4 regions of the Bradyrhizobium sp. R2.2-H genome follow, and region 1 is predicted to be linked to each of the others. Evidence: predicted binding sites of a transcription regulator. Region 1 holds the regulator's gene; each other region holds the start of a gene.
What was found. Region 1 encodes PhoB, which activates phosphate uptake and scavenging genes when phosphate is short. Its sites were predicted from a motif close to TGTCATNNANCTGTCAT; they were not measured.
Positions count from the first base shown of each region.

Region 2: a site for PhoB is predicted at 6,624-6,640, ahead of phnF (phosphonate metabolism transcriptional regulator PhnF). Genes of this name have one in related genera too.
Region 3: a site for PhoB is predicted at 5,909-5,925, ahead of EDE08_RS24910 (RNA degradosome polyphosphate kinase). Genes of this name have one in related genera too.
Region 4: a site for PhoB is predicted at 1,848-1,864, ahead of EDE08_RS05390 (ExeM/NucH family extracellular endonuclease). Genes of this name have one in related genera too.

Region 1 is NZ_SMBR01000026.1:16,257-23,782, reverse strand. It holds gene pstC (phosphate ABC transporter permease subunit PstC) at 1-297, shown strand, start outside; gene pstA (phosphate ABC transporter permease PstA) at 302-1,147, shown strand; gene pstB (phosphate ABC transporter ATP-binding protein PstB) at 1,144-1,965, shown strand; gene phoU (phosphate signaling complex protein PhoU) at 1,977-2,693, shown strand; gene phoB (phosphate regulon transcriptional regulator PhoB) at 2,726-3,433, shown strand; gene EDE08_RS37160 (GcrA family cell cycle regulator) at 3,682-4,194, opposite strand; gene EDE08_RS37155 (aspartate aminotransferase family protein) at 4,653-5,861, shown strand; gene argF (ornithine carbamoyltransferase) at 5,861-6,796, shown strand; gene EDE08_RS37145 (Hsp33 family molecular chaperone) at 7,089-7,526, shown strand, end outside.
Region 2 is NZ_SMBR01000011.1:113,406-120,931, forward strand. It holds gene EDE08_RS26640 (pyridoxamine 5'-phosphate oxidase family protein) at 1-182, opposite strand, end outside; gene phnN (phosphonate metabolism protein/1,5-bisphosphokinase (PRPP-forming) PhnN) at 210-806, opposite strand; gene EDE08_RS26650 (alpha-D-ribose 1-methylphosphonate 5-triphosphate diphosphatase) at 803-1,960, opposite strand; gene phnL (phosphonate C-P lyase system protein PhnL) at 1,972-2,670, opposite strand; gene phnK (phosphonate C-P lyase system protein PhnK) at 2,679-3,491, opposite strand; gene EDE08_RS26665 (alpha-D-ribose 1-methylphosphonate 5-phosphate C-P-lyase PhnJ) at 3,484-4,374, opposite strand; gene EDE08_RS26670 (carbon-phosphorus lyase complex subunit) at 4,371-5,474, opposite strand; gene phnH (phosphonate C-P lyase system protein PhnH) at 5,478-6,086, opposite strand; gene phnG (phosphonate C-P lyase system protein PhnG) at 6,091-6,567, opposite strand; gene phnF (phosphonate metabolism transcriptional regulator PhnF) at 6,674-7,402, shown strand.
Region 3 is NZ_SMBR01000010.1:43,315-50,840, reverse strand. It holds gene EDE08_RS24930 (PepSY domain-containing protein) at 1-51, shown strand, start outside; gene EDE08_RS24925 (response regulator transcription factor) at 51-716, shown strand; gene EDE08_RS24920 (sensor histidine kinase) at 713-2,122, shown strand; gene ppx (exopolyphosphatase) at 2,126-3,628, opposite strand; gene EDE08_RS24910 (RNA degradosome polyphosphate kinase) at 3,644-5,833, opposite strand; gene EDE08_RS24905 (P-loop NTPase family protein) at 5,988-6,665, opposite strand; gene EDE08_RS24900 (CDP-alcohol phosphatidyltransferase family protein) at 6,802-7,344, opposite strand; gene purM (phosphoribosylformylglycinamidine cyclo-ligase) at 7,501-7,526, shown strand, end outside.
Region 4 is NZ_SMBR01000002.1:284,957-292,482, forward strand. It holds gene EDE08_RS05385 (type I secretion system permease/ATPase) at 1-1,486, opposite strand, end outside; gene EDE08_RS05390 (ExeM/NucH family extracellular endonuclease) at 2,004-7,526, shown strand, end outside.

The DNA of each region.
Region 1 (7,526 bases):
GTGATCCCCTATACCCGCGTCGGCATCATCGGCGGCGTCATGCTGGCGCTGGGCCGCGCGCTCGGCGAGACGATGGCGGTGACCTTCATCATCGGCAATTCGTTCCGCATCTCTTCATCGATTTTCGCCCCGGGCACCACGATCTCGGCGGCGATCGCATCCGAGTTCGCCGAGAGCGACGGCCTGCACCAGTCCGGCCTGATCCTGCTCGGCCTGCTCCTGTTCGTGCTGACGTTCTTCGTGCTCGCGGCCGCGCGGCTGATGCTGATGCGCTTGGAAACCAAGGCCGGAAAGTGAAGCCATGAACCCGATCTATTCGCGCCGCCGCCGCTGGGACATCGTCATCCGCGGCCTCTGCATCGCAGCCGCCGCCTTCGGCGTCACCTGGCTCGCGCTGATCCTGATCACGCTGCTGTACAACGGTCTGGCCGGGCTCAACCTTCAGGTCTTCACCGCAGACACGCCGCCGCCCGGATCGACCGAGGGCGGCCTGCGCAACGCCATCGTCGGCTCGGTGATCATGACCGTGATCGGCGTCGGCATCGGCGCGCCGCTCGGCATGTTCGCCGGCACCTATCTTGCCGAATACGGCCGCAACGACAGGCTGACCTCGGTGATCCGGTTCATCAACGACATCCTGCTCTCGGCGCCCTCGATCATCATCGGCCTGTTCATCTACGGTGCGGTCGTGGTGCCGATGCGAGGCTTCTCGGCCATCGCCGGCGCGCTGGCGCTCGCCGTGATCGTGATCCCGGTCGTGGTGCGCACCACGGAGGACATGCTGCTGCTGGTGCCGAACCCGCTGCGTGAAGCCGCCAGCGCACTCGGCCTGCCGCGTTCGCTGGTGATCAAGCGCATCGCCTACCGTGCGGCGCGCTCGGGCCTCATCACCGGCGTGCTGCTCGCCACCGCCCGCGTCGCCGGCGAGACCGCGCCGCTGCTGTTCACCGCGCTGTCCAACCAGTTCTTCAGCCTCGGCCTGGACAAGACGATGGCCAACCTGCCGGTGACCATCAACAACTTCGTGCAGAGCCCCTACGCCTACTGGAAGCAACTCGCCTGGAGCGGCGCGCTGCTGATCACCCTGACTGTGCTTGCCCTGAACATTGGCGCCCGCATCCTTGGTGCCGAGAGGACCGCAAAATGAGTGAAATGTCTATTTCCGTAAGCGCGCCGACCGTTCATCCCGGCTCGCAGCCGCTGCCCGAGGCGCCTGCCAAGGTCACCGCGCGCAACCTCAATTTCTACTACGGTGAGCACCATGCGCTGAAGAACATCAATCTGGCACTGGGCACCAATCGCGTCACGGCCTTCATCGGCCCGTCCGGCTGCGGCAAGTCGACCCTGCTGCGCATCTTCAACCGGATGTACGACCTCTACCCGGGCCAGCGCGCCACCGGCCAGCTGTTGCTCGACCATACCAACATGCTCGACCCCAAGCTCGACCTCAATCTGCTGCGCGCCCGGGTCGGCATGGTGTTCCAGAAGCCGACCCCGTTCCCGATGACGATCTACGAGAACATCGCCTTCGGCATCCGCCTCTACGAAAAGATCTCGAAGTCCGAGATGGACGATCGCGTGGAGAAGGCGTTGCGCGGCGGCGCGCTGTGGAACGAGGTCAAGGACAAGCTCAACGCCTCCGGCCTGTCGCTCTCCGGCGGCCAGCAGCAGCGCCTCTGCATTGCCCGCACCGTCGCGGTGCGGCCCGAGGTGATCCTGTTCGACGAGCCGTGCTCGGCGCTCGACCCGATCTCGACCGCCAAGGTCGAGGAGCTGATCCAGGAATTGTCCGAGAACTACACGATCGCGATCGTCACGCACAACATGCAGCAGGCGGCGCGCGTCTCCGACAAGACCGCCTTCATGTATCTCGGCGAGTTGATCGAGTTCGACGACACCAGCAAGATCTTCACGTCGCCGAGCGACCGGCGCACGCAGGATTACATCACCGGCCGGTTCGGCTGAGGAGACGGAACATGGGTTCTGAACATACCGCAAAGGCTTTCGATACCGACCTCCAGGAACTCACGCGCCTGGTCGCCGAGATGGGCGGCATCGCCGAGCGCATGATCGTCGATTCCGTCGACGCGCTGATCCGCCGCGACGTCACGCTCGGTCAGCGCGTCGTCGCCACCGACGCCGAACTCGACATGCTGCAGAAGCGCATCGAGGAGCGCGCCGTGCTCACCATCGCCCGGCGCCAGCCGATGGCCGTTGATCTGCGCGAGATCGTCGGAGCCATGCGCGTCGCGACCGATCTCGAGCGCATCGGCGATCTCGCCAAGAACATGGGCAAGCGCGTCGCGGCGCTGGAGACGGATTTTCATCCGCTGAAACTGTTCCGCGGCCTGGAACACATGACCGACCTCGTGCAGCAGCAGGTCAAGTCGGTGCTGGACGCCTATGCCGCGCACGATCTGCCGGCAGCGATGGCGGTGTGGAAGGGCGACGAGGAAGTCGACGCCATCTGCACCTCGCTGTTCCGCGAACTTCTCACCTACATGATGGAGGATCCGCGCAACATCTCGTTCTGCATCCATTTGATGTTCTGTGCCAAGAACATCGAGCGGATCGGCGACCACGCCACCAACATCGCCGAGACCGTGTTCTACATGATCGAGGGTCAGGCGATCACCGACAAGCGGCCGAAGGGCGACATGACGACCTTCGCCACGACGGTGCCGAATACCTAAGCGGTGCCGAGTACCCAAGGAGCGACGACAACATGGGCGCACGCATTATGGTGGTTGAGGACGAGGAAGCTCTCACCGAGCTTCTTCGCTACAACCTCGAAGGCGACGGCTATGACGTTGAGACGGTGATGCGCGGCGATGACGCCGACACCCGCCTCAAGGAGCACATTCCCGATCTGATCGTGCTCGACTGGATGCTGCCGGGCCTGTCGGGCATCGAGCTGTGCCGGCGGCTGCGCACCCGTCCCGAAACCAAGCAACTGCCGATCATCATGCTGACCGCGCGCGGCGAGGAAAGCGAGCGGGTGCGGGGACTTGCGACCGGTGCCGACGACTACATCGTCAAGCCGTTCTCGGTGCCGGAGCTGCTGGCCCGCGTGAAGGGCCTGCTCAGGCGCGCCAGCCCCGAGCGGCTCGCCACCGTGCTCGCCTATGGCGACATCGAGCTCGACCGCGACAAGCGCCGCGTGGCGCGTTCGGGCCGGCCGATCGATCTCGGCCCGACCGAATATCGTCTGCTGGAGTTCTTCCTGGAGCATCCCGGCCGCGTGTTCTCGCGCGAGCAGCTGCTCGACAGCGTCTGGGGCCGTGACATCTACATCGATGAGCGCACTGTCGACGTCCACATCGGCCGCCTGCGCAAGCTGCTCAATCTCGGCCGCGAGCAGGATCCGATCCGTACCGTCCGCGGCGCCGGCTATGCGCTGGACGATCGTTTCGCGAAGGCGGAGCAGACGTAGGCCGGTTTAGCGAGCCGCGGCTACAACATCGGTGTCGTCCCGGACAAGCGTAAGCGCAGATCCGGGATCCATAACCACAGACAGTGCTTATCCTGCGAAAAAGTAGCTCCGAGTCGCCGTAACCAGATCCTGCGGTGGCTATGGATCCCGGATCTGCGCGCGCCCGTGGCGCGCTTGTCCGGGACGACATCGGATGTGTTGAGGCACCGTCGTGCGACGGCTGCAGTCAGCCAACTAAATCCGCAAACTCACCGCGTGCCCGGCTTCGCCGGTGCGCGACGGCGGTCCGCTGCGGGTTGATACGCCACGCGCGAATGCTGGGCGCAGTAGGGCAGGCCGGAGAGCGCCTTGCCGCCGCAGAAGAAGAAATCCGGGCTCGAGGGATCGCCGACCGGCCAGTGGCAGGTCGCCTCGTTCAATTCCAGCAGTGACAGCCGCTGGCTCATCGGCACCACATTGTCGTAGGTGACGGGTTCGGCCTCGACCTCGACCTCGAAGGCCTGCGCCAGCGCGGTGTTGCCGCGGGCAACGGGGCGGGTCACCCGCATCATGTGCTGTGCGGGGCGCGCCTTGCGCGGCCGGGGCGCTGCCGACGAAGGGCTCTTGGCGCGGCCGGACAAGCCGAGCCGGTGCACTTTGCCGATCACGGCATTGCGGGTCACATTGCCGAGCTCAGCCGCGATCTGGCTGGCCGAAAGTCCGGCCTCCCAAAGCTTCTTCAGCTGCTCGACGCGATCATCGGACCAGGTCAAAACCGTCATTGCACCCTTTCCCTCGCTGCGCGCCTGCCATCCTGGGGCCTTCGCAGCGATTGCCTAAGCCTTCAAAAACCCGTGCCGCCAGAATCCCTTAAGGCTCGCCGGGCGCGCTCAAGACGCCCGAACGTTTACGCCGGTACATGAGGACTTAAGGGATCAGAACTGCTGCACGAGATGTCGTATCTGACAGTCCAAACGCTACAATATGGCGTGACTCCCGCGCAAGAGTCCGCCGACTCGCGTCCACATGTTCCGTGGTGAAAAACCCGCAAAATCGGCACCGCAAGACTACGGATTCAGCGTTTCGCGGGGCTTTCCGGGCGGCATTGACACCCGTCTTGCCAAGCATAAGATAGTGCCACGTGCCGCCCTTAAAAGGCGGCACGTTTCGTTTTCCGGGCCGGTCAATGGTGCGTTGCGCAATGCACGCGTCACACCGTCCGCAACATTCAAGTGACGTCATGACCAACAGCGCCGCGCCGCATTTGCTCCCCGTTTTCGCCAGGGCCGACCTCGGTTTCGAGCGCGGAGAAGGCTGCTGGTTGATCGCGACCAATGGGGATCGCTATCTCGATTTCACTTCCGGCGTGGCGGTGAATGCGCTCGGCCATGCGCATCCCACGCTGGTCAAGGCGTTGCAGGAGCAGGCGACGAAGCTCTGGCACATGTCGAACCTGTTCCAGAGCCCGGACGGCGAGAAGCTCGCGGCGCGTCTGTGCAATGAAAGTTTTGCCGACTTCGTGTTCTTCTGCAATTCCGGCGCCGAGGCGCTGGAAGGCGTGATCAAGCTGGTGCGCCACCATCACTTCTCCAAGGGCCATCCCGAACGCTATCGCATCATCACCTTCGAGGGCGCCTTCCATGGCCGCACGCTGGCGACGCTGGCCGCAACCGGTTCTGCAAAATATCTCGAGGGCTTCGGCCCGCCGATGGACGGCTTCGATCAGGTGCCGCATGGCGACCTGGAAGCCGTGAAGAAGGCGATCGGCCCGCACACCGCCGGCATTCTCATCGAGCCGATCCAGGGCGAGGGCGGCGTTCGTTCTGCGCCTCCCGCCTTCCTGAAGGCGCTGCGCGAGCTCTGCAATGAGCGCGGCCTATTGCTCGCCTTCGACGAGGTACAGACCGGCATGGGCCGCACCGGCGAACTCTTTGCCTACAAGCGCACCGGCGTCGTGCCCGACGTGATGTCGCTGGCGAAGGCGCTCGGTGGCGGTTTCCCGATCGGCGCAGTGCTTGCCACCGCGGACGCTGCGCGCGGCATGGGGCCGGGCTCGCACGGTTCGACCTTCGGCGGCAATCCGCTCGCCATCTCGGCTGCGAACGCCGTGCTCGACGTCATGCTCAAGCCCGGCTTCTTCGATCACGTGCAGAAAATGTCGCTGCTGCTGAAACAGAAGCTCGCCTCCGTGATCGATCGCCATCACGATGTCGTCAGCGAGGTGCGCGGCGAGGGGCTCCTGATCGGCATCAAGGCCGTGGTGCCCTCGGGCGACCTCGTCGCGGCGCTGCGCGCCGAAAAATTGCTCACCGTCGGAGCCGGCGACAATGTCGTGCGCTTCCTGCCGCCCTTGATCGTGACCGAGGCCGAGATCGAAGACAGCGTCGGGCGGCTCGAACGCGCCTGCACGGCGATCTCGTCCAGCCAGACCAAGCGGGCGGCAAGCTGATGAGCAAGACGCCCAACAAAGCTCCAAAGCACTTTTTGGACATCAACGAGCTGCCGCTGTCGGAGCTCAAGAGCATGCTCGCCGCCTCGTCCGCCATGAAGGCGAAGCAGAAGGCGCACCAGCCGGTCAGGCCGCTCGAAGGCAAGACGCTGGCGATGATCTTCGAGCGGCCCTCGACGCGGACGCGGGTGTCGTTCGATGTCGCCATGCGCCAGCTCGGCGGCGAGCCCATCATGCTCACCGGCGCCGAGATGCAGCTCGGTCGCGGCGAGACCATCGCCGACACCGCGCGGGTGCTGTCGCGCTATGTCGATGCCATCATGATCCGCATCCTCAATCACGAGGCGCTGCTGGAGCTTGCGGCCTATGCGACCGTGCCCGTGATCAACGGCCTGACGCGGCGGTCGCATCCCTGCCAGGTGATGGCCGACCTCATGACCTATGAGGAGCATCGCGGCCCGATCGAGGGCAAGACGGTGGCCTGGACCGGCGACGACAATAACGTGCTGGCGTCCTGGGCCCATGCCGCCGAGCGCTTCAAATTCCAGCTCAACGTCGCAACGCCTCCGGAGCTCGCGCCGAAGAAGGCAATGCGCGACTGGATCAAGACGTCAAGCGCGCCGATCGTGCTCGGCACCGATCCGGAAGCCGCCGTGCGCGGCGCCGACTGCGTCGTCACCGACACCTGGGTGTCGATGGGCGACAAGGAGGGCGAGCATCGCCACAACGTGCTCAAGCCCTACCAGGTCAATGCCAAGCTGATGTCGCTGGCCAAGCCCGATGCACTGTTCATGCACTGCCTGCCGGCCCATCGCGGCGAGGAGGTCACGGATGACGTGATCGACGGGCCGCAATCGGTCGTTTTCGACGAAGCCGAGAACCGTCTGCATGCGCAGAAGGGCATTTTGGCCTGGTGCTTCGACGCGGTGAAGTAGGCGCGCTGGAAGCCCGGCTGCAGCCTCACAAGCAACTGTCGTCCCGGACAAGCGCGCCAAAAGCGCGCGCCGATCCGGGATCCATAACCACAGGAAGTCGTTTGGCGAAGACTCGGAGTTGTCATCGCTGGCTGCAACGTAGTCCTGTGGTTGATGGGTCCCGGATCTGCGCTTACGCTTGTCCGGGACGACATCGAGTTCGAGGTTGGCTTGATACGGTTCAATCCGCACCCCGGAACACGCCACCCCGCGCCCCCTTCCATTCTCAGCCTCCGACCCCAGATAAAGCGCCATGGTTTCCCAATCCCCTGACATGAAAACCGGGCCAGAAGGCCCGGTTCGCGCGCCATCACCGGTTCCGATCGACGACGCCGTGCTGCCTTACGAGGTCGACGCGCTCGATGTGCGCGGGCGGTTGGTGCGGCTCGGCCCGGCGCTCGACGATATCCTGACCAAGCACGATTATCCCGCACCCGTCGGCAAGCTGCTCGGTGAAGCCATCGTGCTGACGACGTTGCTCGGCACCGCACTGAAATTCGAAGGTCGCTTCATTCTTCAGGCCCAGACCGACGGTCCGGTGTCGTTCCTGGTCGTCGACTACATGGCGCCGGATCGCCTGCGCGCCTATGCGCGCTTTGACGCCGAACGCCTCGGCGAGGCCAAGGACGCCGGCGCGCTGCTCGGCCGCGGCCATCTCGCCATGACCATCGACCAGGGCCCCGACATGAGC
Region 2 (7,526 bases), on a different contig from region 1:
AGATCGCCGCGTGGCGAGCAATCGATGCCTTCGGGCCCGATGGTGGCGAGCGCGGCAAACGGCGCCTTCTCGATGAAGATCCGATAGAGCGGCGTGACGTGGTCGGCGACTTTCACGGTCGAGGCGTCATTGGTGGCGCCGTAGATGGCTTCCAGCTGTTCGACCGTTGCGACCACCGTCATTCCATTCTCTCCTCGTTGCATCGGCAGCTATTCCTGCCAGCCTTCGTTCCTGATCACGCGCACGAGCTGGCGGCCGTGATAGTCCGCGCTGCCGGCGTTGAGGATGGCGACGTCGGCCCGCTCCGACGCGTCGCCAACATCGCGCGACAGCCGCTCGGCGATGTTTCCGTCGCTGTGCCGCGCCCGCGCGGCAAGCCGCTGCGCCAATACGTCCGGCGGCGCCGTGATTGCGACGACCACGACGTTGACATAGGCTCGGCGCAGCGCGGCGATCACCGTGCGCGAGACGTTGGCAACGACGGCTCGGCCGGCCCGGATGTCGTCGTTGATCTCGAGCGGCAGGGCATAGGAGTGCCCATGCGCCTCCCAATGCACGGCAAAATCGCCGTGCTCTCGCACGCGGCGGAATTCTTCCTGGCTCACCGCAATGTTGTCCTCGTCGGCCGAGGACTCCCGCGTCACGACCCGGCGCGGGAAGATGATGTCGGGATCATCGGCGCAGGCCGCTTGCGCCAGCCGCAGCAAGGTGTCCTTGCCTGCGCCGCTGGGACCGACCACGAGCACAAGCCGCCCGGGACCGATCGCACCCGCCTCGTCCTGCGCCGTGGTCACGGTCTCGCTCATGCGACGCGGTTCCCTTCGCGCCAGACGCTGCGGACGACGGGAACGCTGCCGGCAACGTGCACGCGGATCAGGTCGGCGCGCTTGCCGGTCGCGATCTCGCCGCGGTCGGTGAGGCCGACCGCCTCGGCGGGCGCTTTCGTCACGGTGCGAACTGCCGCCGGGAGGCTGATGGCCGGCACATGCTCCGGCAGTTGCAGCGCGCCCATCAGGAGGCTCGAGGGGATGTAGTCCGACGACAGGATATCGAGCAGGCCTTCGCGGGCGAGATCGACCGCAGCGATGTTGCCGGAGTGCGAGCCGCCACGCACGACGTTCGGCGCGCCCATGAGAATGTCGATGCCGGCCTGGTGCAGGCCGCGCGCGGCCTCCAGCGTGGTCGGGAACTCCGCCACCGAGACGCGATCGCGCACCGCGTCCGCGACGTTCTCCTCGGTGGTGTCGTCGTGGCTCGCCAGCGGGATCTTGTATCGATGCGCCAGGGCCACGATCTCGCGCATGTTGTTCGCCGCATACTGCTTCTGATACTCGAAGCGCTTTGCGAACAGCTCGTCGAGCTCGGCATCGGTCTTGCCGCCGCCCTTGCCGCGATAGTAGTCGCGCAGCTTGATCTCGTCGCGGAACTGACGCTGGCCGGGCGTGTGATCCATCAGCGACATCAGCTTGACGTCGGGGCGGTCGATCAGCTCCCTGGCCTCCTCGACCACGCTCGGCATCGGGATCTCGCAGCGCAGGTGCAGGAAGTGGTCGGCGCGCAGCAGGCTTGCCTCACGCGCGGTGGTGATCGCGGCGGCGAGCACTCCGGCGCGGCCGTCGACTTCCTCGGCGCCGTCCTCGCGCCAGACCCGGAGCGAATCGAACACGGTGGTGATGCCCGAGGTCGCAAGCTGGCCGTCATAGGAGATGACGGCCGCGACCGGATTCCAGAACACCTTCGGCCGCGGCACGTAATGCGCTTCGAGGTGGTCGGTGTGGAGCTCGATCAGGCCGGGCATGATCAGGTCGCCCCCGGCGTCCTCGGCACCCGCAGGCGCCCTGTCCTCGCCGATCTCGGCGATGCGCCCGTCGGCAAGAGCGAGCCAGCCCTGTTCGATCACCCGTTCGGCCAGCACGATCCTGGCGTTGGCAATGATGGCGTCCTTCGGCTTGGGGTTCATTTCCTCTTCCTTCAGGCCGCGGCAGCGAAGCTGGCGACGTCGACGATGCGGTCCGCAATCAGATGACGGATTTCGTCGTCATGGACAATAGCGACCATGGCGACGCCCTGACGCTTCTTTTCAGCGACCAGTTCGACCACGACGGCGCGATTGGCGGCATCGAGGGAGGCAGTCGGCTCGTCCAGCAGCAGGATCGGCAGGTCCGAGATGAAGCCGCGCGCGATGTTGACGCGCTGCTGCTCGCCGCCGGAGAATGTGGCGGGCGGCAGCTGCCAGAGCCGCTCGGGGATGTTGAGACGATGCAGCAGCTCGCCGGCGCGCGCCTGTGCGTCGGCGCGTGCCATGCCGTTCACGATCAGCGGCTCGGCAACGACGTCGATGGTGGCAACGCGCGGCACTGCCCGCAAAAACTGGCTGACATAGCCGATCGTGGAGCGGCGGATGTTGAGCACCTGCCGCGGCTCGGCGGCGGCGAGATCGACCAACGCGCCGCGATGGCGGATGCCGATGCGGCCGCTATCGCAACGGTAGTTGCCGAAGATCATCTTCAGGATCGACGATTTGCCGGCGCCCGACGGCCCCGACAGCACGACGCACTCGCCCGGATTGACGTGGAACGTCACGCCGCGCACGACCGGCAGCTCGATGCCGCCTTGCAAGTGCATCGTAAAGGTCTTTTGGGCATCGGCAACGTCGATCATGGCGGTCATCGAAAAGCTCATGGCGGGAGAATCGAGGAGACGAGGAGTTGGGTATAGGGCTCGCGGGGGTCGTCGAGCACCTGGTCGGTGAGACCGGTCTCGATGACGCGGCCGCCCTTCATCACCATCACGCGATGTGACAGGAGGCGCGCGACCGCGAGATCGTGGGTGACGATGATGACGGCGAGATGCAGCTCGGCGACGAGACTGCGCACGAGATCGAGCAGGCGCGCCTGCACCGACACGTCGAGGCCGCCGGTCGGCTCGTCCATGAACACCAGCCGCGGCTCGGTGACGAGGTTGCGGGCGATCTGAAGACGCTGGCGCATGCCGCCGGAATAGGTGCGCGGGGCATCGTCGATGCGCGCGACGTCGATCTCGACGCGGGTGAGCCAGTCCGACGCGGTCTCGCGGATGCGGCCGTAGTGGTTCCAGCCCACGGCCATCAGCCGCTCACCGACATTGGCACCGGCCGAGACCGCCATGCGGAGGCCCTGCGCGGGGTCCTGGTGCACGAAACCCCAATCGGTGCGGAACAGGAAACGTCGCTCGGCTTCACCGAGCGTCGTGAGATCGCGCGTGACGCCGTCGCGCATCCGGTAGGACACATGGCCGGCGCTCGGTGCCAGCTGGCCCGACAGCATCTGCAGCAGCGTCGACTTGCCCGAGCCCGACTCGCCGACGATCGCCAGCACCTCGCCGGGATAGAGCGCGAAGGAGACGTCGCGGCAGGCGGCGATGCGACCGAAGGACTTGCTGAGGGACTGCGCCACCAGCAGCGGCTGGTCGTTTTCGAGCGTATCGCGATCGGCCAAGCCTTGATCAACCATGTGAGCCCGCCTTCTCCCTGTACGGCGCAGCGCTGAGGCTGCCGTGATGGCCAGCGGCCTGGCGGCCCTCGCAATAATCGGTGTCTGAACAGACGAACATCCGCCCGCCCTGGTCGTCGGTGACGATCTCGTCGAGATAGGAGTCTTCCGCGCCACAGAGCGCGCAGGGCGCGTTGAAGCGGTAAGGCTCGAACGGATGATCCTCGAAATCGAGCGAAACCACCTGCGTATAGGGCGGGATTGCGTAGATGCGCTTCTCGCGGCCGGCGCCGAACAATTGCAGCGCAGGACAATTGTCCATCTTGGGATTGTCGAACTTCGGCGTCGGGGACGGATCCATCACGTAGCGCGCGTTCACCTTCACCGGATAGGCGTAGGCGGTCGCGATATGGCCGAAGCGGGCGATGTCCTCGTAGAGCTTGACGTGCATCAGACCGTACTCGGCGAGCGCGTGCATGCGCCGCGTCTCGGTCTCGCGCGGTTCGAGGAAGCGTAGCGGCTCGGGGATCGGCACCTGATAGACCAGCACCTGGTTTTCATTCAGCGCCGTCTCCGGGATGCGGTGGCGGGTCTGGATCACCGTCGCCTCCGCCGTCGCGGTCGTCGTCGCAACGCCGGCGGTCTTGGCGAAGAACTTTCGGATCGAGATCGCGTTGGTGGTATCGTCCGAGCCCTGGTCGATCACCTTCAGCACGTCCTGGGGACCGAGGATCGCGGCGGTGACCTGCACGCCGCCGGTGCCCCAGCCATAGGGCATCGGCATTTCGCGGCTGGCGAACGGCACCTGGTAGCCGGGAATGGCGATCGCCTTCAGGATCGCACGGCGGATCATCCGCTTGGTCTGCTCGTCGAGATAGGCGAAGTTGTAGGCGGGCGCGTTCATTCCGCGGCTTCCTTCATGGCATCGGGCGCATTGGCATCCACGAACTCCTGCCGCAGCTTGCGGAGCAGGCCGAGCTCGGACTGGAAGTCGACGTAGTGCGGCAGCTTCAGATGCTCGACGAAGCCTGTCGCCTGGACGTTGTCCGAATGCGACATCACGAACTCCTCGTCCTGGGCGGGAGCGAGTGCCTCCTCGCCGAGCTCGCGGGCCCGCAGTGCGCGATCGACCAGCGCCATCGACATGGTCTTGCGCTCGCTCTGGCCGAAGGCAAGGCCATAGCCACGGGTGAAGCACGGCGCTTCGGTCGCAGAACCCTTGAACTGATTGACCATCTGGCACTCGGTCAGCTCGATCGAACCGAGCGGCACGGCGAAGCCGGCGTCTTCCGCGATGAATTCGACCTCGACTTCGCCGAAGCGGATCTCGCCGGCGAAGGGATGGTTGCGGCCATAGCCGCGCTGGGTAGAATAGCCCATCGCCAGCAGGAAGCCTTCGTCGCCACGCGCCAGATTTTGCAGGCGCAGGTCGCGATCCGCCGGGAAGTTCAGCGGCTCGCGGGTGAGATCGCCGACCGGCGCGCCGTCCTCGGCCTGGGGCGAGGATTCGATCAGCCCATCGCGGCCGAGAATGTCGGTCACGCGCGGCGTAGGCGCGGTGGGCGCCTCAGCCGTCGCTGGCGCGTCGGGAACGAAGCCTTCGGCGAGCGAGGGGTCGAGCAGGCGATGGGTGTAGTCGAAGGTCGGCCCGAGGATCTGCCCGCCGGGAATGTCCTTGAAGGTGGAGGACACCCGCCGCTGCACCCGCATCGCGCCGGTGTCGACCGGCTCGCTGGCGCCGAAGCGCGGCAGCGTGGCGCGGAAAGCGCGGACCAGGAAGATCGCCTCGATCAGATCGCCGCGCGCCTGCTTGATCGCCAGCGCCGCGAGCTCGCGATCGTAGAGCGAGCCTTCGCTCATGACGCGGTCGACGGCGAGGCCGAGCTGCTCCGAGATCTGGTCGATCGTGACCTCCGGAACGCTCTGGTCGCCCCGCCGCTTATGCGCGAGCAGGCGATGGGCGTTCTCGATGGCGCGTTCGCCGCCCTTGACTGCGACATACATGGTTCAGCTTCCCTTGCTCACGACGCGCGTAGTGCGCGGGATCGCAACCACGGCGTCATCGGCGACCAGCACCACGTCGACGCCGCGCGGAAACAGCGCCTCGTTGATCCGCAGGCGCTCGAACAGGTCGAAAGGCTTGATCGACGCCTGCAGCGTCGCGACACCGTCGATGCCGGGGCCATGCAGCTCGAAGCCGCGCCCGGAGGCCAGGCCGTCGACCTGAATGATCACCGTGGTCGAACGATCCGGGTATTCGCTCGTCCCGAGCGCAAAACGGTCGAGCGGCGGAAGCGCCGTGCCGTCGCTGATCAGCGCGAAGCTCGCGATCGAGCAATCCTGCACCACCGGCGCGCCGGTATGAAATTTCAGCCACTTCACCAGGTCGGAGCTCTCGGCCATCCGCACATCGAGCCAGAGCGGCGTGTCGTGGTCGAACAGCGTGAGCGCGATCGCGGCGGTGCCGCGCATCATCGTATCAGGCGCTCCCGCCATCGGCACGATGCGCTGGACCGAGCCCGGCCGCGCCATGGCGTCCATGACCGAGCGAAAGGTCGATTGCGCCGACAGCACCTTGTCGGCAAAACCCGGCGGCAATTCCGCAATCGTGGTCATGATCTCAGCCCTCACCGCGCACCATGGTGTAGAAATCAACCTTCGTCGCGGCGGTCTCGGCCGCCGCCTGCTTGCGCCGAATCATAAGCTGCTCTCGCAAGGGCACGATGACACCCCGCTCCACCGCGCCGCCGTAATCACGGGACTGGACCAGCGCATCGCACAACGCGATCAGCCGCGCCTTGTCACCATCACGGCCGAGCGTGTAGCCGAACCCGACCTCGCCGCTCGCAAGCCGCACCGCGGCACGCGACACCGTCGCCTCGCCGAGATTGAACGGAGCGCCGTCGCCGCCGACCCGGCCGCGCAGCATGACGAGGCCGTTTTCGGGCGCGCGCAGATCCTGATGGGCCGGAAGGGCCGAGTCCAAGGCCAAGTTGCGGAGGCGAGCGGCGATCTCGCCCGCCTCCGCTTGCGCCAGCACCGCCATCGCGGCCCTGCGCTGGGCTTGCTGATTGTTGTGCTGCGTCACCTGATCCACCAAACTTGCCGCATCGAAGTTGTCTATGATAATAGACAACTTCATACGGATACGCCATGACTGTTTCGTGACAATGATGTGATTTCTGGAGTAGGTTTCCCGCGACATGAGCATGCAGGACACAGCCTCCTCGGGCGTCGCGCTATGGCGCCTCGTTGCCGACGGCATCGAGCGCGGCATCGCCGATGGCCGCTTTGCGGCCGGCGACAAGCTGCCGGGCGAGATGGAGATCGCCGAAACCTACCGCGTCAACCGCCACACCGTGCGGCGCGCGCTGGCCGCCCTCGCCGAGCGCGGCCTGGTGCGGGCCGAGCGCGGCAGCGGAACCTATGTCGAGGCGCAGAAGCTCGCCTATCCGCTGCGCTCGCGCACGCGTTTTTCCGAGATTGTCGGTGCGGGCGGCCGCGAACCGCATGGGCGGCTGATCGATGCGACCGACGATGTCGCGACGCGCGAACTCGCGCGGGAGTTGGGACTGAAGACCGGCGCGCCTTTGATACGGATCGAGGCGATCCGCCTCGCCGACCGCACGCCGATCTGCGTGTCCACCACCTGGCTGTCGGCGGAGCGGTTTCCGGACGCCGGCGCCGTGTTCGCGGCGACGCGCTCGATGACCAAGCTTCTCGCGCATTACGGCGTGCGCGACTATCGCCGCGGTGCGACCCGGATCACGGCCGGCATCGTCGATGCGACCGATGCCTCACGGCTGGATCTGGCGCTGGGCCGGCCGATCCTGGTGGTCGATGCGACCGACCACGATCTCGAGGGCAGGCCGCTGCTGACGAAGCACTCGCGCTTCGCCGCGGAACGGGTGGAATTTGTGGTGGAGTCGTAGCTCTTCCCTCTCCCCTTGTGGGAGAGTGCCGTAGGGTGGGCAAAGGCGCACTTGCGCCGTGCGCACCATCTATCCTGTTCTCGGTAGAAATGGTGGGCACGCTGCGCTTTGCCCACCCTACGGC
Region 3 (7,526 bases), on a different contig from region 1:
GCGTATGTGGACGCGCGCAGCGGCGAGATTGAACGCATCAAGGAGAAGTGATGCGGCTGCTGCTTGTGGAGGATGACCGACGGATCGCCGCCGATGTGGAGAAGGCGCTACGCGCGGCCGGCTATGTCGTCGAAACCGTTCGCAACGGCGAGGAAGCGTGGTTCCGCGGTGATACCGAGGACTACGGTGCCGTCGTCCTGGATCTCGGCTTGCCCGGCATGGACGGTCTGGCGGTCCTCAAGCGCTGGCGCGCCAACGGAAGGTCGATGCCGGTGCTGATCCTGACGGCGCGGGGCAGCTGGGCCGAGCGCGTCGATGGGATCGACGCGGGCGGCGACGACTACCTGCCCAAACCGTTTCGCATGGAGGAATTGCTGGCGCGGCTGCGCTCGATCGTGCGCCGCTCGGCGGGGCATGCCTCGCCACGGATTGTTGCGGGCGATGTCGAGCTCGACGAGCGTCAGATGAAGGTGACGTTGCGCGGCGTACCCGTCGCGTTGTCGCCGTTGGAATACCGCCTGATCGCCTTTCTCCTGCACCACCGCGGCCGCGTGGTGTCGCAGCAAGAACTCGACGAGAACGTTTATGGCCACGGCGAGGACCACGAGTCGAACGCGCTCGAGGTGCTGGTCGGTCGAGTGCGCAGGAAGCTCGGTGCCGACCTGATCGAGACCAGGCGCGGCTTCGGCTATCTGGTACCGGAGATGTCGCCATGAGCTGGGGCTCGCTGCGGCTGCGACTGGTCGCCGGCGGGCTTGTAGCTATCCTGATCGCGCTGACGATTGCCGGCGCGGGGCTGACGCTGCTGTTCGAGCGCCACGTCACGCGCACCATCGGCGATGACCTCGACATCTATCTGAAGCAACTCGTCGCGGGTATCGACGCCGATGCGCAGGGCAAGCTGGTGGTGGGCCGGCCGCCGGCCGATCCGCGTTTTTCCGATCCACTTTCGGGCTTGTACTGGCAGGTGTCGGACGACGGTGGTCAGGTGCTGCGTTCGCGTTCGCTGTGGGACACGGCGCTGGATCTGCCGCAGGACGAGCCGTCGCCGAGCGAACTGCACCGTCATGTCGTTCCCGGGCCTGCGAACGCACGGCTCCTGGTCAGTGAACGCCGCGTGCTGCTCACCATCGGCGACCGCCGTACGCCGGTGCGCGTCGTTGTGGCGGCCGATCTCGCTCGCGTGTCGGCCGCCGGCTCGCAATTCGCCATGGAGCTGACGCTGGCGCTCGGCCTGCTGGGGCTGGTGCTGGCGGCGGCCACCTCGATCCAGGTCGGGCTGGGCTTACGTCCGCTCGACGCACTTCGCCGCGGCGTCGCGGAGGTCCGCTCCGGGCAACGCAAGCATCTGCCCGCCAATGTCCCTGCCGAGGTGACGCCTCTGGTGGAAGAGGTAAACAGCCTGATCGACGCACAGGAACGCGAGATCGAGCGTTCGCGCAGCCGTGCCGCTGACCTGGCGCACGGGCTGAAGACGCCGCTCGCCGCACTCGCCGCCGATGTCGCACTATTGCGCCAGCGAGGTGAGCAGAACGTCGCCCTGGCAATCGAAGCCGTCGGCGACACGATGAGCCGTCACGTCGACCGCGAGCTGGCACGCGCCCGGGCGCGGGGGACGGCACGACAGCGCGGCGAAGTTTCCACGCCCCTCAGACCGCTCGTCGAGTCCCTGGTGCTTACGCTGGCGCGCACGCCCACTGCGCAGCGGCTCGAATTCAAGATCTGCATAACGGGCGAGCCGAGCGTGCCGCTCGATCGCACCGATCTGGCCGAAGTGCTCGGCAATCTCCTGGAAAATGCCGCCCGTCACGCCAAGAGCAAAGTACGTATTGCTGCCGATGCCACCGCGAATCCGGCGATCTCGGTCGAGGACGACGGGCCGGGAATCGCGTCCGCTGAACGCGCCCGCGTGCTCGAACGCGGTGTAAGGCTCGATGAGCGCGGCGACGGCGCCGGCCTCGGCCTTGCGATCGTTCAGGACGTGCTCAGTGCCTATGGATGGCAGCTTGTTCTCGCCGATTCCGAACTCGGCGGACTGAAAGCCGTTGTCGCGCCGGAGGACAGCCGTGACCAGCCGCTCGTTGCGCGCCCCGACGGCCAGGCAGCGTCGCGCTGCTTCTGATTGTCAGCGCCTCACGATCGAGCCGGCACGGCCGATCAGGCGGGCAAGCTGGCGGAAGCGGCTGCCAACTCGGTCGGCGACGAGGTCTCCGAGCCGGTGCTCGAACACCAGCATCAATTTACGGCCCTCGCTGCGGAAATGCGTGGCGGGCAGGACGCCCGGACGCGCCGCCGAGATCAGGTGGGCGACGCGGAATGCAGCGCCCAGCAGGCGCGCGCGTTCGAGCTGGGCTGGCGTCAACAGCTCCTGCATCGTGGTCGGCGGCTGGTTTTCCTCGCTCAGGCCGGCATAGCGATAGAATACGGACAGGCCGACGAAGGCGCGCTCGGTGTGGGTGATCGCGCCGAAATTGGCGTTGACGACGAGGCTGAGCGTCTGCTCGCCGCGATGGTCGGGATGCACACGCCAGCCGATGTCGGACAGCAGGCACGCGGTGCGGCGCAGGCGGCGGTCCTCTTCGGTCTCGCGCAGCTTCACGACGCGCACGAGGCGGTCGGTCCAGGCGATCAGCTCGCGGGCGTGCTTCGCCGAGCGTGACAGCAACTGGTTCAGCTCCTCGGCCGCGCAGATCAGCCCGTCCTTGTTGCGTTCGGTCTCCGGCAGCTTCTCGTGCAGCAGGCCTTCGCGCACACCGAAGGTCGAGAACACGATGTTCTTCGGCTTTGCAACGCGGATGACGTGCTCGAGCACAAGCGCCGCATAGGTGAGCAGCGGGCGCCGCGCATCGGCTACGATCTCGATGTCGGCGAGCATGTCGGCGGCAGCGAGGCGACGGAGACGGCGGGAGAAGTCGAGCGCCTCGGCGGACGAAATCGAATAGCCGTGCATCACCTGGAGCGGATAGCCGCTCTGGATGATGTGGATGCGCGCGAGCGCGCGCCAGGTGCCGCCGACGGCGTAGAAAGTGCGACCGCGGCCTGCGGTGAGCTGCGGCAACTCGTCGAGCTCCTCGCGCACGATGCGATCGGCGCGCTTGAGCGATTTGTGCGCGAGGTCCTGGAGTGCGAGACCGCCGAGCGGCAGCGTCACGCCGCTGCGCACGCTGTTCCTGCGCACGTCGATCAGCTCGAGCGAGCCGCCGCCGAGGTCGCCGACGATGCCGTCGGGAAGATGGATGCCGGAGATCACCCCCAGCGCCGACAGCCGCGCCTCGCGGGGTCCTGACAGGATCTCGATCTGCACCGCACAGATGCGCTCGGCCTTGGCGATGAAGTCGGGGCCGTTGGAGGCGTCGCGGCAGGCCGCGGTCGCAATTGCGAACACGCGCCCGACCTGCATCACGCGGCACAATGCGCGGAAACGCTTGAGCGAGGTCAGCGCCTTGTCGACGGCGTCGGGCGCGAGCAGACCCGTGCTCTGCACCTCGCGCCCGAGGCCGCACAGGGTCTTCTCGTTGAAGATCGGGATGAGGCTCCGCGTCAGTCCCTCGTAGACGACGAGACGGACCGAGTTGGAGCCGATGTCGATAACCGCGACGCTCGAGCCGCGCTTGCGCGGCCGCTTCACGTCGCGGATCCCCGATCAGGATGGATGACGTTCGTTCCGGCGCGTGAGACGACGCGGCGAGGATTCCTTGAGCGACTTTCCACGGCCAGACAGACTCGGATTTGTCATGAAGTAGTTGTGGACGTTGAAAGGCTCCTCGCCTTTCGCGGTCTTCATACGCGTTGACGACCCGTCCGGCAACAACTGCCAGCTCTGCTCATTGTCCTTCAGATTGGCGACCATGATCTGTTCGAGAACCTGCTGATGCACCGTTGGATTTTGCAGCGGGCATAGCACCTCGACGCGGCGGTCGAGGTTGCGCGGCATCATGTCGGCGGACGAGATATACACAGCCGCTTTCGCGCTCGGCAGGCCCTGGCCCATGCCGAAGCAGTAGATTCGGCCGTGTTCCAGGAAGCGCCCGATGATCGACTTGACGCGGATGTTCTCCGACAGGCCGGGGATGCCGGGCCTGAGGCAGCAGATGCCGCGCACCACGAGCTCGACCTGGACGCCGGCCTGGGAGGCCTCGTAGAGCGCGTCGATGATGTCGGGGTCGACCAGCGCGTTCATCTTCATCCAGACCGCGCCGGTCCGGCCGTGCCGCGCATGCGCAGTCTCTCCCTGAATGTGCTCGATGATGCGCTTGCGCAGCGTCAGCGGCGACACCGCCATCTTCTCGAGGTCGCTGGGCGCGGCATAGCCGGTGATGAAATTGAACACGCGCGCGGCATCGCGGCCGATGGTCGGATCGGAGGTAAAGTAGGAGAGGTCGGTGTAGATGCGCGCGGTGACCGGATGATAGTTGCCGGTGCCGGTATGGACGTAAGTCGTGAGACTGCCGCCCTCGCGGCGCACCACCATCGAGAGTTTTGCGTGCGTCTTCAGTTCGAGGAAGCCGTAGACGACCTGCACGCCGGCGCGTTCGAGATCGCGCGCCCAGCGGATGTTGGCTTCTTCGTCGAACCGCGCCTTCAGCTCGATCAACGCCGTGACCGATTTGCCGGCTTCGGCCGCTTCCGCGAGCGCGCGCACGATCGGCGAGTTGTTGGAGGTACGGTAGAGCGTCTGCTTGATCGCGACGACATCAGGGTCGCGCGCTGCCTGCTGGAGGAACTGCACCACCACGTCGAAGGATTCGTAGGGGTGATGGACGACGAGGTCCTTCTGCCGGATCGCGGCAAAGATGTCGCCGCCATGCTCGCGCACGCGCTCGGGATGGCGCGGCACGTAGGGGGTGAATTCGAGGTCAGGCCGGTCGAGTCGGGTGAGCTGGGAGAGCTCGTTCATGGCGAGCACGCCGTCGACCAGGAACACCTCGTCATCGGCCGCCGACAGCGCATGCTGCACGAAGCTGCGCAGCTCCTCAGGCATCTTGGCGTCGATCTCGAGCCGGATCACGGATCCGCGGCGGCGGCGCTTCAGCGCGGTCTCGAACAGGCGGACGAGGTCCTCCGCCTCTTCCTCGATTTCGAGCTCGGAGTCGCGGATGATCCGGAAGGAGCCCTGGCCGTGCAGATTGTAGCCGGGGAACAGGCGGTTGATGAACAGAGCGGTCGCCTGCTCCAGCGAGATCAGGCGCACCGTGCCCTCGGCGGGCAGGCGGATGAAGCGGTCGATCTTGCCGGGCATGCGGATCAGCGCGTTCATCTGTTTGCCGTCGGCGGCGCGCGTGAGCTGGAGCGCGATGGTGAAGCCGAGGCTCGGAATGAACGGGAAGGGGTGGGCCGGATCGATCGCGAGCGGCGTCAGCAGCGGGAAGACGTTGTTGAGGAAATAGTCCTCGACCCAGGTCCGTTCCGACTTGGAGACGTCCTTGCCGTCGACCAGCACGATGCCGACCTCGGCCAGCGCGCTGCGCAGGTCGCGCCAGATCGCCTGCTGGTCCGAGGCGAGCTGGGAGACGGTGCGGTTGATCAGGGCGAGCTGCTCCGACGGCGTCAGGCCGTCGGGGCTGCGCTCGGCAATGCCCTCGCGCACCTGGGCCTTGATGCCGGCGACGCGGACCATGAAGAACTCGTCGAGGTTATTCGCCGAGATCGACAGGAATCGCACCCGCTCCAGCACGGGGTGGCTGGGATTGACCGATTCCTCCAGGACGCGGCGGTTGAAATGCAGCCAGGACAGCTCGCGGTTGATGAACCGTTCGGGACTGGATGCGATCGCCGGCAGGCCCTCGGCTTCCGGGGCTTTTTCTTTAATTTCAACAGCTTGCGCAGAGTCCATCAGAAGTCGGTCCATCCTGTCTCGCCTCACTTTGCGACTTATGCGCAAAACCCGGGGGGAGCATGTGTTACAGCGATGACGTTTCGATGACATTGATGTTCCGCCGTTCCGCCGCGTCAAGCCGTTGCAGAAGGCGTTGGGCCTACGGGGCCGATCAGGCGTCCCGGAGCAGCTCGGCGGCGAGCGCCCGGGTCACGGGACGGCCGAGCCGGAGGGCTTCGCTGTCGAGCAGCTCCACGGCCTGCCGGGCCGCGGCCGAGGACCGCTCCAGGCGGGTGGCGAGGTAGCCGACGACGCTCTCGTCCACATTGAGCTGGCGGTCGGCGCAGAATTTGACGATGAGGCCGCGAAAGAGCTGGTCGTCGGGGGGCAGCAGCGCGACCACCGGAACGGCCCGCAGACGCGAGCGCAGGTCACGAAGCTCGATCTCCAGAGCGGCCGGCACCTCGCGTCCGGTGAGGAGGACGTAGGCGCCGTCCTCGCGGGCGAGGTTCATCAGGTGAAAGAGGGCACGCTCGTCGAAATCCTTGGCCTTGAGATCCTCGACCACCAGCGCGCCGGTGGCGAGCGCGCCCGGAACGCCTGCCGCGGTCAGCGCATTGGCCGTGGTCGAACGGGCGCCGGCTTCCTCGGCCCAGATCGCGGCGAGATGGCTCTTGCCGCTTCCTTCCGGGCCGGCCAGCCACATGATCCGGTTCGGCCATTCCGGCCAGCTGTCGATCAGGCCGAGACCGGCCGCATTGGCGGGGCCTTCGAGAAAGTTATCCCGGCTGAGGCTCTCCGCATGCGGAAGTGCGAACGCCAATTGTCGGGGATGGACGCGGCCTGCCACGCTTGCTTTGCTCCATGCCGGCGCGCCGGCCCGTTTGAGAGGTTCGACTTGATCGCGCGGGACTTGTTCGTGCGAGACGTGATCTTGCGAGACTTGATCTTGTGAGACTTGGCCTTTTGCGGGGCCGCATCCCGGCTCATTTGGCCTCGATCGTGCTCATGTGCCGCAGCCACTCGACGAGATAGAGCGACACGGAGGAGAGCGTGAAGATCGTGACGAGGCCCATCAGGATGATATCATAAGGTGCCGGCTTGAAGCCGAAGGCAAGCGCCGCCAGCACCAGCGCCGCGAACGCCACCTGTGCCACGGTGTTGAGCTTGGATACCTTCGACGGCTTCATCTCGACCGGCCGGTCGAACAACCAGGATACGATCACGGCGGCGACGATCATGATGTCGCGCGAGACCACCAGGATCACGATCCAGCGCGGGATCGCGCCCCAGATGCCGAGCGCCATGTAGATCGAGACCAGCAGTGCCTTGTCCGCGAGCGGATCGAGCAGGGCGCCGAGTTCGCTCGTCATGTTGAAGCGCTTGGCCAAAAAGCCGTCCACGGCATCGCTGATGCCGGCGATCAGGAAGACGGCGAAGGCGACCTCCATTTGGCTCGACACGATGGCCCAGACGATGATCGGGACCAGCATGATGCGGCCCAGGGTAATGATGTTCGGAATACTCACGAAAGCGCTTCCCGGCACCCGGTCTGACCTCGAATCCGGCCCCCGCGGGAGGCTGAACCGGTTGATATCTACATAGTATAGGCAGGAGCGCCATGCGAGCCATTGCGTGTCCCCGGAATTCGACGTAACCAGCCGCAAACCCACTGGAAATCGGGCATGACCGACCGCAAAAACGGCCTCAC
Region 4 (7,526 bases), on a different contig from region 1:
TGAACGGATCCTTGTAGAGCGCGCGCGCCAGCGCGATCCGCTGCCGCTGGCCGCCCGACAGGGTGGCGCCGGCTTCGCCGATCCGCATCTCGAACCCCTTCGGCAGCTTCAGGATCATCTCGTAGGCGCCGGCTGCCTTCGCCGCGGCGATCACCGCCGCCTCGTCGATCTCAGGGTCGAAGCGTGCGATGTTCTCCGCCACCGTTCCGTCGAACAATTCGACGTCCTGCGGCAGATAGCCGATCATGCCGCCGCGAATTTCTGCCGGCCACTGGTCGAGGGTGGCGCCATCAAGGCGAATCTCGCCGCGTGCGATCGGCCAGATCCCGACCAGCGCCCGCGCCAGCGTCGATTTGCCGGCGGCTGACGGGCCAATGATGCCGACCGCCTGGCCGGCTTCAAGTGCGAACGAGGCGTTGTGCACGATTGCTGTTGTGCCGCCGGGGGCGGCGATCGTTACTTGCTCGACCGTGAGCCGATGGAGGGCGCGTTCGGGCGCGACGTCGGGCTTCGGGGCGTCGCCGTTGCGCAGAGCGGCGCGGAGCCGTTCGCCCGCCTGTCGCGCGGCGAGGAATGGACGCCAGATGGAGATCGCCAGTTCCACCGGCGCGAGCGCGCGGCTGCCCATGATCGACGCGGCGATCATCACGCCGCCGCTGGCCTGCCCCTCGATCACCAGATAGGCGCCGAGGCCGAGCAGCGCCGATTGCAGCATGAAGCGCAGCGTCTTCGACAACGCGCCGAGCGATCCGGCGATATCGGCGTTGCGCTGCTGGGCGGCGACGAGATCGCCGTTGGCGGCCCCCATCCGGTCGATCAACCGCTGCTCCATCCCCAGCGCGGCCACGATTTCGGCGTTGCGCCGACCGGCTTCAAGCTGGACGCCGCGGATTGCGCCGGCACGCGACGCATCCCGGGTCGGCGCCCGCGTCAGCACTTCGGTGAGCAGCGCGATCCCGAACAGCAGCACCGCGCCCACGACCAGCGTCCAGCCGAGATAAGGATGCAAGAGAAAGCAGCCGGCGAGATACAGCGGCATCCACGGCAAGTCGAACAGGGTCGTCGGGCCGAGCCCGGATAGGAACGACCGGACCGAGTCCAGATCATGTGACAATTGCAGGCCGCGATTCGCGCCGCCGCCGCGTAGCGGCCCGCGCAGGATGTTGCAGACGACCGGTTGCCACAGCGCGGCGTGCAGTGCCGATCCGATCCGGGTCAGAATGCGCTGACGCAGCAGGTCGAACAGCCCTTGCATCGCATACGCCGCCGCCACCGCGATCGACAGCGCGATCAAGGTCGGAATGCTGTGCGATGGGATGACCCGGTCGTACACCTGCAGCATGTAGATCGAGCCGGTGAGCATCAGCAGATTGAGCACCGCCGAGAACAGTCCCACCGTCAGAAAGGCCGTTCTGCAGGAGGCGATCGCGGCCGACGCGAGATCGCCGGACGCGGGAGTCGACGCGGAGGACGTTGTTGCGGTCATCTTACTCAATTCAAAACGACGTCGGATCGTCACGGTCGGATGTGGTCGGCGTTCGTTAGCGAGGTTCAACGTCAGGCGCATGACAAAGCGCGGTGCGCGAAAACGCGGGCCGGCGGCAACGAGGCCGCGATCCCTGCGACGAAACGCCGCCATGGTTCGGAAGTTCGGCCGCGCAGACCGGGAATCGAAACCTGGCGTGGTCGCTCCTCGCGGCGGGCTGATTGAGCTGTAACGCGATGACCCATTGGCGATTGCTGCCGGCCGAGAGGTCGAGCGCGCCGTCCCGCGCAAAGCTGGTAGTTGGTTCTGTCGGTCTTCGCGGGGCTCTTCGGGCGGCAACTTCACCGGCCCGTTAACAAGCAGTCACCGATCTGTTGTCATCGGCGTTCTATCAAATCAGTAACGATACGTTAACCATTAACGATCCGTTAACAATCGGCCGTCTGGACCACGCCCTCGCGCATGCCGTGAGGCGGTGATCTGCGACGTCTTTTCTCAAGCGCTGGAGTGGCGATAAATGTCGACGACCCCTCATGTCCTGGCGAACGGCGATTTCCTGCAGGATTGGTCCAATACTGGCCTTATCACGACCAACGATGATTGGTCGGGGGTCGCATCGATCGTCGGCTATCTCGGCAACGATGTCGTTTCGGCCACCGGGGTGGACGCGCGTACGGCTACCGGACCGTCGTCAGGAGATGTCGACGTCGTCGCCAACCAGACCAACACCGCCATCACCAACGGCGGTGTGGCCGAATTCCAGATTGCCAACCCGACGGTGGCGCTGAACGGCTCGAACAGTGCGGATGCCCCCAGCCTCGTGATCCATCTCGACGCCACCGGCCGCAAGGATGTCCGGCTGAGCTTCGACGCACGCGACCTCGACGCCAGCACGGACGACGCCGCGCAGCAGATCAACGTGCAGTATCGGCTCGGTTCGAGCGGGGCGTGGAGCAACGTTCCGAGCGGCTACGCCGCCGACGTCACCACCGGCGGTGCCGCGACCCAGGTGACGCAGTTCGATCTGCTGCTGCCTGACGCCATCAACGGCCGCAGCGACCTCCAGGTACGCATTCTCACCACCAACGCCGTCGGCAATGACGAGTGGGTCGGCATCGACGACATCCGCGTCACCAGTTCGTCCGAATCGTCAATCGAAGCTCAGCACGTCGCCTTCGCGCCGGATTCACTTACGGTGTCGCATGACGAAGGTAACAGCGGTCAGACAATCTTCGAGTTCACCGTCGAGCGCAACGGTGGCACCACGGGCGACGTGGCGTTTTCGGGAGTGATCGCTTCGGCACAGACCGATGCGGCCGACTATGTCGGCGGCGAGCCGGTCAGCTTCAGCGGCACCATCGCCGCGGGAGAGACCTCCGCGGTCGTGACCGTCACCGTCGCCGGCGACGCCGTCAATGAGCCGAACGAGAGCTTCACGCTGACGCTGCAGGACGTTTCCAATTCGGCGGCCGTGACCACCACGATCGGCAGCGCCGCGACGGCGACCGGCACCATCGTCAACGACGACGTCGGCATTACCAAGATCAGCACGATTCAGGGCAGCGGAACCAGCAGCGCCATGGTGGGCCAGACTGTGACCGTCGAAGCCATCGTGGTCGGCGATTTCCAGAACGGCGATGCCGGCGCCAACCGCAATCTCAACGGCTTCTATCTCCAGGAGGAAACCACCGATTCCGACGGCAACGTACTGACCTCCGAGGCGATATTCGTCTACGGGAGCGCCACCGACGTCCAGATCGGCGACCGGGTGCGCGTCACCGGCTCGATCAGCGAATATTTCGGCCTGACCGAGCTCACCGCCAGCAACATTTCGGTCGTCCAGGCCGGCGCGGTGGCCGACGTCGACACGATGGCGGTGCAGATCGACCTGCCGTCGATGGGCACTACGCTGAGCCAGGACGGCGACTACCAGCCTGATCTTGAAGCCTATGAAGGCATGCTGGTCACGATACCGCAGACCCTGACCGTCACCGAGCAGTACAATCTCGACCGGTTCAACGAGATCAAGCTGGCGGCGGGCGAACGGCCCGAACAGTTCACGCAGGAGAACGCGCCCGACGCCGCCGCCTACCAGGCGTATCTGGCCGAGCTCGGTGCCCGCACCATCACCTATGACGATGGCCTGAACGTCCAGAACGCCGCGATCAACAACCTCGACGGCTTCGATCCGAACGACAACCCGTCCGCCACGCCGAACTACGGCACCGCCGACGCGGTCCGGATGGGTGACACCGTCACCGGCCTGACTGGCGTGCTCGACTATCAATGGGCCGGCAACTCCGCCTCGGGGGCGACCTGGCGGATCCGCTCGGTCGAAGATGGCGCCAACACCTTCGGAGCCGGCGACAATCCGCGCACCGATGCGCCGGAAGACGTCGGTGGCCGCCTGAAGGTGGCGAGCTTCAACGTGCTGAACTACTTCACCACGCTGGACAATGGCGGCACCACCGCGATCGGCGAAGCGCCGCGCGGCGCCGACAACGCCGCGGAGTTCGCGCGTCAGACCGAGAAGCTGGTCGCGGCCATCCTCGACATGGACGTCGACGTGCTGGCGCTGACCGAGCTGGAGAACGACTTCTCCGCCGCATCGTCCGGCAACGCGATCAAGTATCTGGTCGAACAGCTCAATGCCGTGGCTGGGGCGGGTACCTATGCCTGGGTCGATCCCGGCCAGCAGTTCGTTGGCGGCGACGCCATCGCGGTCGGCTTCATCTACGACACCACGGCGGTGAAGATCGCCGACGGTACGACCATCGAGACCCTCAACGACGCCGACCTGCCCGGGCTCGGCCTCGGCGGCCTGCTCGGGCAGAGCACGGTCGGCGCGGTGTTCGACGGCGAGAACACCAGCCGCAACGCGATCGCGGTGACCTTCGAGGAGCTGGCGACCGGCGAAACCTTCACGGCGATCGCCAACCATCTCAAGTCAAAGAGCGGTACCGGCTCCGGCGCCGATTCCGATCAGGGTGACGGTCAGGGCAACTGGCAGAACCAGCGCGAGCTGGCCGCCACCGCGCTGACCGCGTGGGCGGCGAGCGATCCGACCGGCTCGGGCGATCCGGACGTGATGCTGCTCGGCGACTTCAACGGCTACGCCAAGGAGCAGTCGACCGCGCTCGTCGAGGGCGCAGGCTATGAGAATCTGCACGACCGCGAGGACGACGCTTATTCCTATGTGTTCGACGGCCAGACCGGCACGCTCGACTATGCCTTCGCCAATGCCAGCCTCGGCGGGCAGGTGTCCGGTGTGACCACCTGGCACATCAACGCCGACGAGGCCGACGCGCTCGACTACAACACCGACTACGGCCGCGACACCTCGATCTTCGACGGCGACTCCGCGATCCGGGTGTCCGACCACGATCCGGTGGTCGTGGGCCTCAATCTCGGGGAACAGGAGCCGGCCCCGGCTTACACGCTGCAAATCCTGCATGCATCGGACTTCGAGGCGGGCCTGAACGCGGTCGATCGCGCTGGCAACTTCGCGGCGATCGTCGATTATCTCGAGGAGACCTATGACAACTCGATCACGCTGTCGTCGGGCGACAATTTCATTCCCAGCCCGTTCTTCAGCGCCGGCAGCGACGGCTCGCTGAAGGAGGTCTACGAAACCGCGCTGGAGACCTATTACGGCCTGGCTGCCGGGACGCTGAACATCTCGCCCGGCTTCGGCACCGCCGACATGGCGATGCTGAACATGATCGGTGTGCAGGCCTCGGCGATCGGCAATCACGAATTCGACGCCGGTACCAAGGCGTTCGCCGACATCATCAAGCAGACCGCCGGCTATCCCGGCGCGCAGTTCCCGTACCTTGCAGCCAATCTGGACTTCTCGGCCGATGCCAATCTCGCCTCGGTCTACACCGGCACGATCCAGGATGCCGACGCCTACACCGGCTTCCCGCCGGAGGCCGGTATCGGCAAGAAGATCGCGCCGGCCACGATCATCGAAGAGAACGGCGAAAAGATCGGCGTGGTCGGCGCGACCACGCAGATCGTGCAGAGCATCTCCTCGACCGGCGGCGTCGAAGTGATCGGCGACAATGTCGATGACATGGCGGCGCTGGCGGCAATCCTGCAGCCGACGATCGACGGTCTGCTGGCCCAGGGCATCAACAAGATCATCCTGGTCAGCCATCTGCAGCAGCTCGCGCTCGAAAAGGCGCTGGCGCCGCTGCTGCACGGCGTCGACGTCATCGTCGCCGGCGGCTCGCACACGCTGCTGGCGGACGAGACCGACGCGCTCCGTGCCGGCGACACCGCTGCCGACACCTATCCGATCGTCACCGCGAACGCCGACGGCAAAACCACGCTGATTGTCAATACCTCCGGCGAGTACTCCTATGTCGGACGACTGGTGGTCGATTTCGATGCCGAAGGCAACGTGATCTACACCGCCAACACGGCAGTCAACGGTGCCTACGCCAGCACGGAAGAGGTGGTCGCCTCGCTGTACGACGGCAACACCACGGTCGATGTCGACGATGACGGCGACGTGGACGCCGACGACGCCGATCCGTTTGCCGACGGCGGCCGCGGCGATCTGGTCAACGACGTCGCCCAGGCGGTGGGCGGGATCATCGACGTGCAGGACGGCAACACCTTCGGCAAGACGGACGTCTATCTCGAGGGCCGCCGCAGCGAGGCGCGCACCGAGGAGACCAACCTCGGCGACCTCTCCGCCGATGCGAACCTTTGGTACGCCCAGAAGGTCGACCCGACCGTGCTCGTTTCAATCAAGAACGGCGGCGGCATCCGCGACTCGATCGGCTACGTCTATGCGGTCGGCGGCGAAGCGGTGGAGAGCCCGCCGCTGGCGAACACCAGCGTCGGCAAGGAAGCCGGCGAGGTGTCGCAGCTCGATATCGCCAACTCGCTGCGCTTCAACAACGCGCTGTCGATGGTCACGGTGACTGCGGATCAGCTGCTTGAGGTGCTCGAGCACGCGGTGGCGGCGACCACGGCGACCGCGACGCCCGGCCAGTTCGCCCAGGTCGGCGGCATCGCGTTCTCGTTCGACATGGATTTGCCGGCCGGCAACCGCGTGCAGTCGGCGGCGTTGATCGACGACAACGGCAATCCGGTGCTGGCGCTGGTCGCGAACGGCGAGCTGGTGGTCGATCCGGAGATGGCGATCCGGGTCGTGACCTTGAGCTTCCTGCTCACCGGCGGCGACGGCTATCCGTTCGCGAGCTTCGTCGCGGCCAATCCCGCCTTTGCCAACGTCGTCAATCTGTCGCCAGACCTGGTTCCGGATGCGGGGCAGGGGGCGAACTTCGCGGCCGAAGGCACCGAGCAGGATGCCTTCGCCGAATACATGGCGGCGAACTACTCCGACACGCCCTACGACGTCGCCGACACCGACCGGGCGCACGACGAGCGCATCCAGAACCTCGACTATCGTCAAGACACGGTGCTCGAAACCGAGGCGCTGGTGCTGGTCGGCGACGACGGTGACAACGAACTCACCGGCGCGCTCGGTGACGACGTCCTCAAGGGCCTCGGGGGCGACGACGTCCTCGCCGGGCTCGGCGGCGACGACCAGCTCGATGGCGGCGAAGGCGATGATGCCCTGTCCGGCGGCGACGGCGACGACACGCTGCTTGGCGGTGCAGGCGATGACACGCTCGACGGTGACGCTGGCGACGACCAACTGGCGGGCGGCGACGGTGACGACACCCTGACCGGCGGCGAAGGCGACGACGTCCTGGTCGGCGGCGAAGGTTACGACACCCTGCAAGGCGGCGACGGCAACGACGAGCTGGTGGCTGGCGCCGGCGACACTGCTGAAGCCGGCGAGGGCGACGATCTCATCATCGTCTCCACCGACGATCCCGCGCCGAGCTTGATCGACGGCGGCGCCGGCAACGACACCGTCAAGCTGATCGGCGGCGGCACGGCGGAACTGATCGCCACGCTCAATGTCGAGAACCTGCTGGTGGCCGCAGGCGCCTGGTCGGTGGCCGGATCGGCATCGTACGACGGCGTGACGATCCAGGGCGGCGCGACGCTGGCTTCG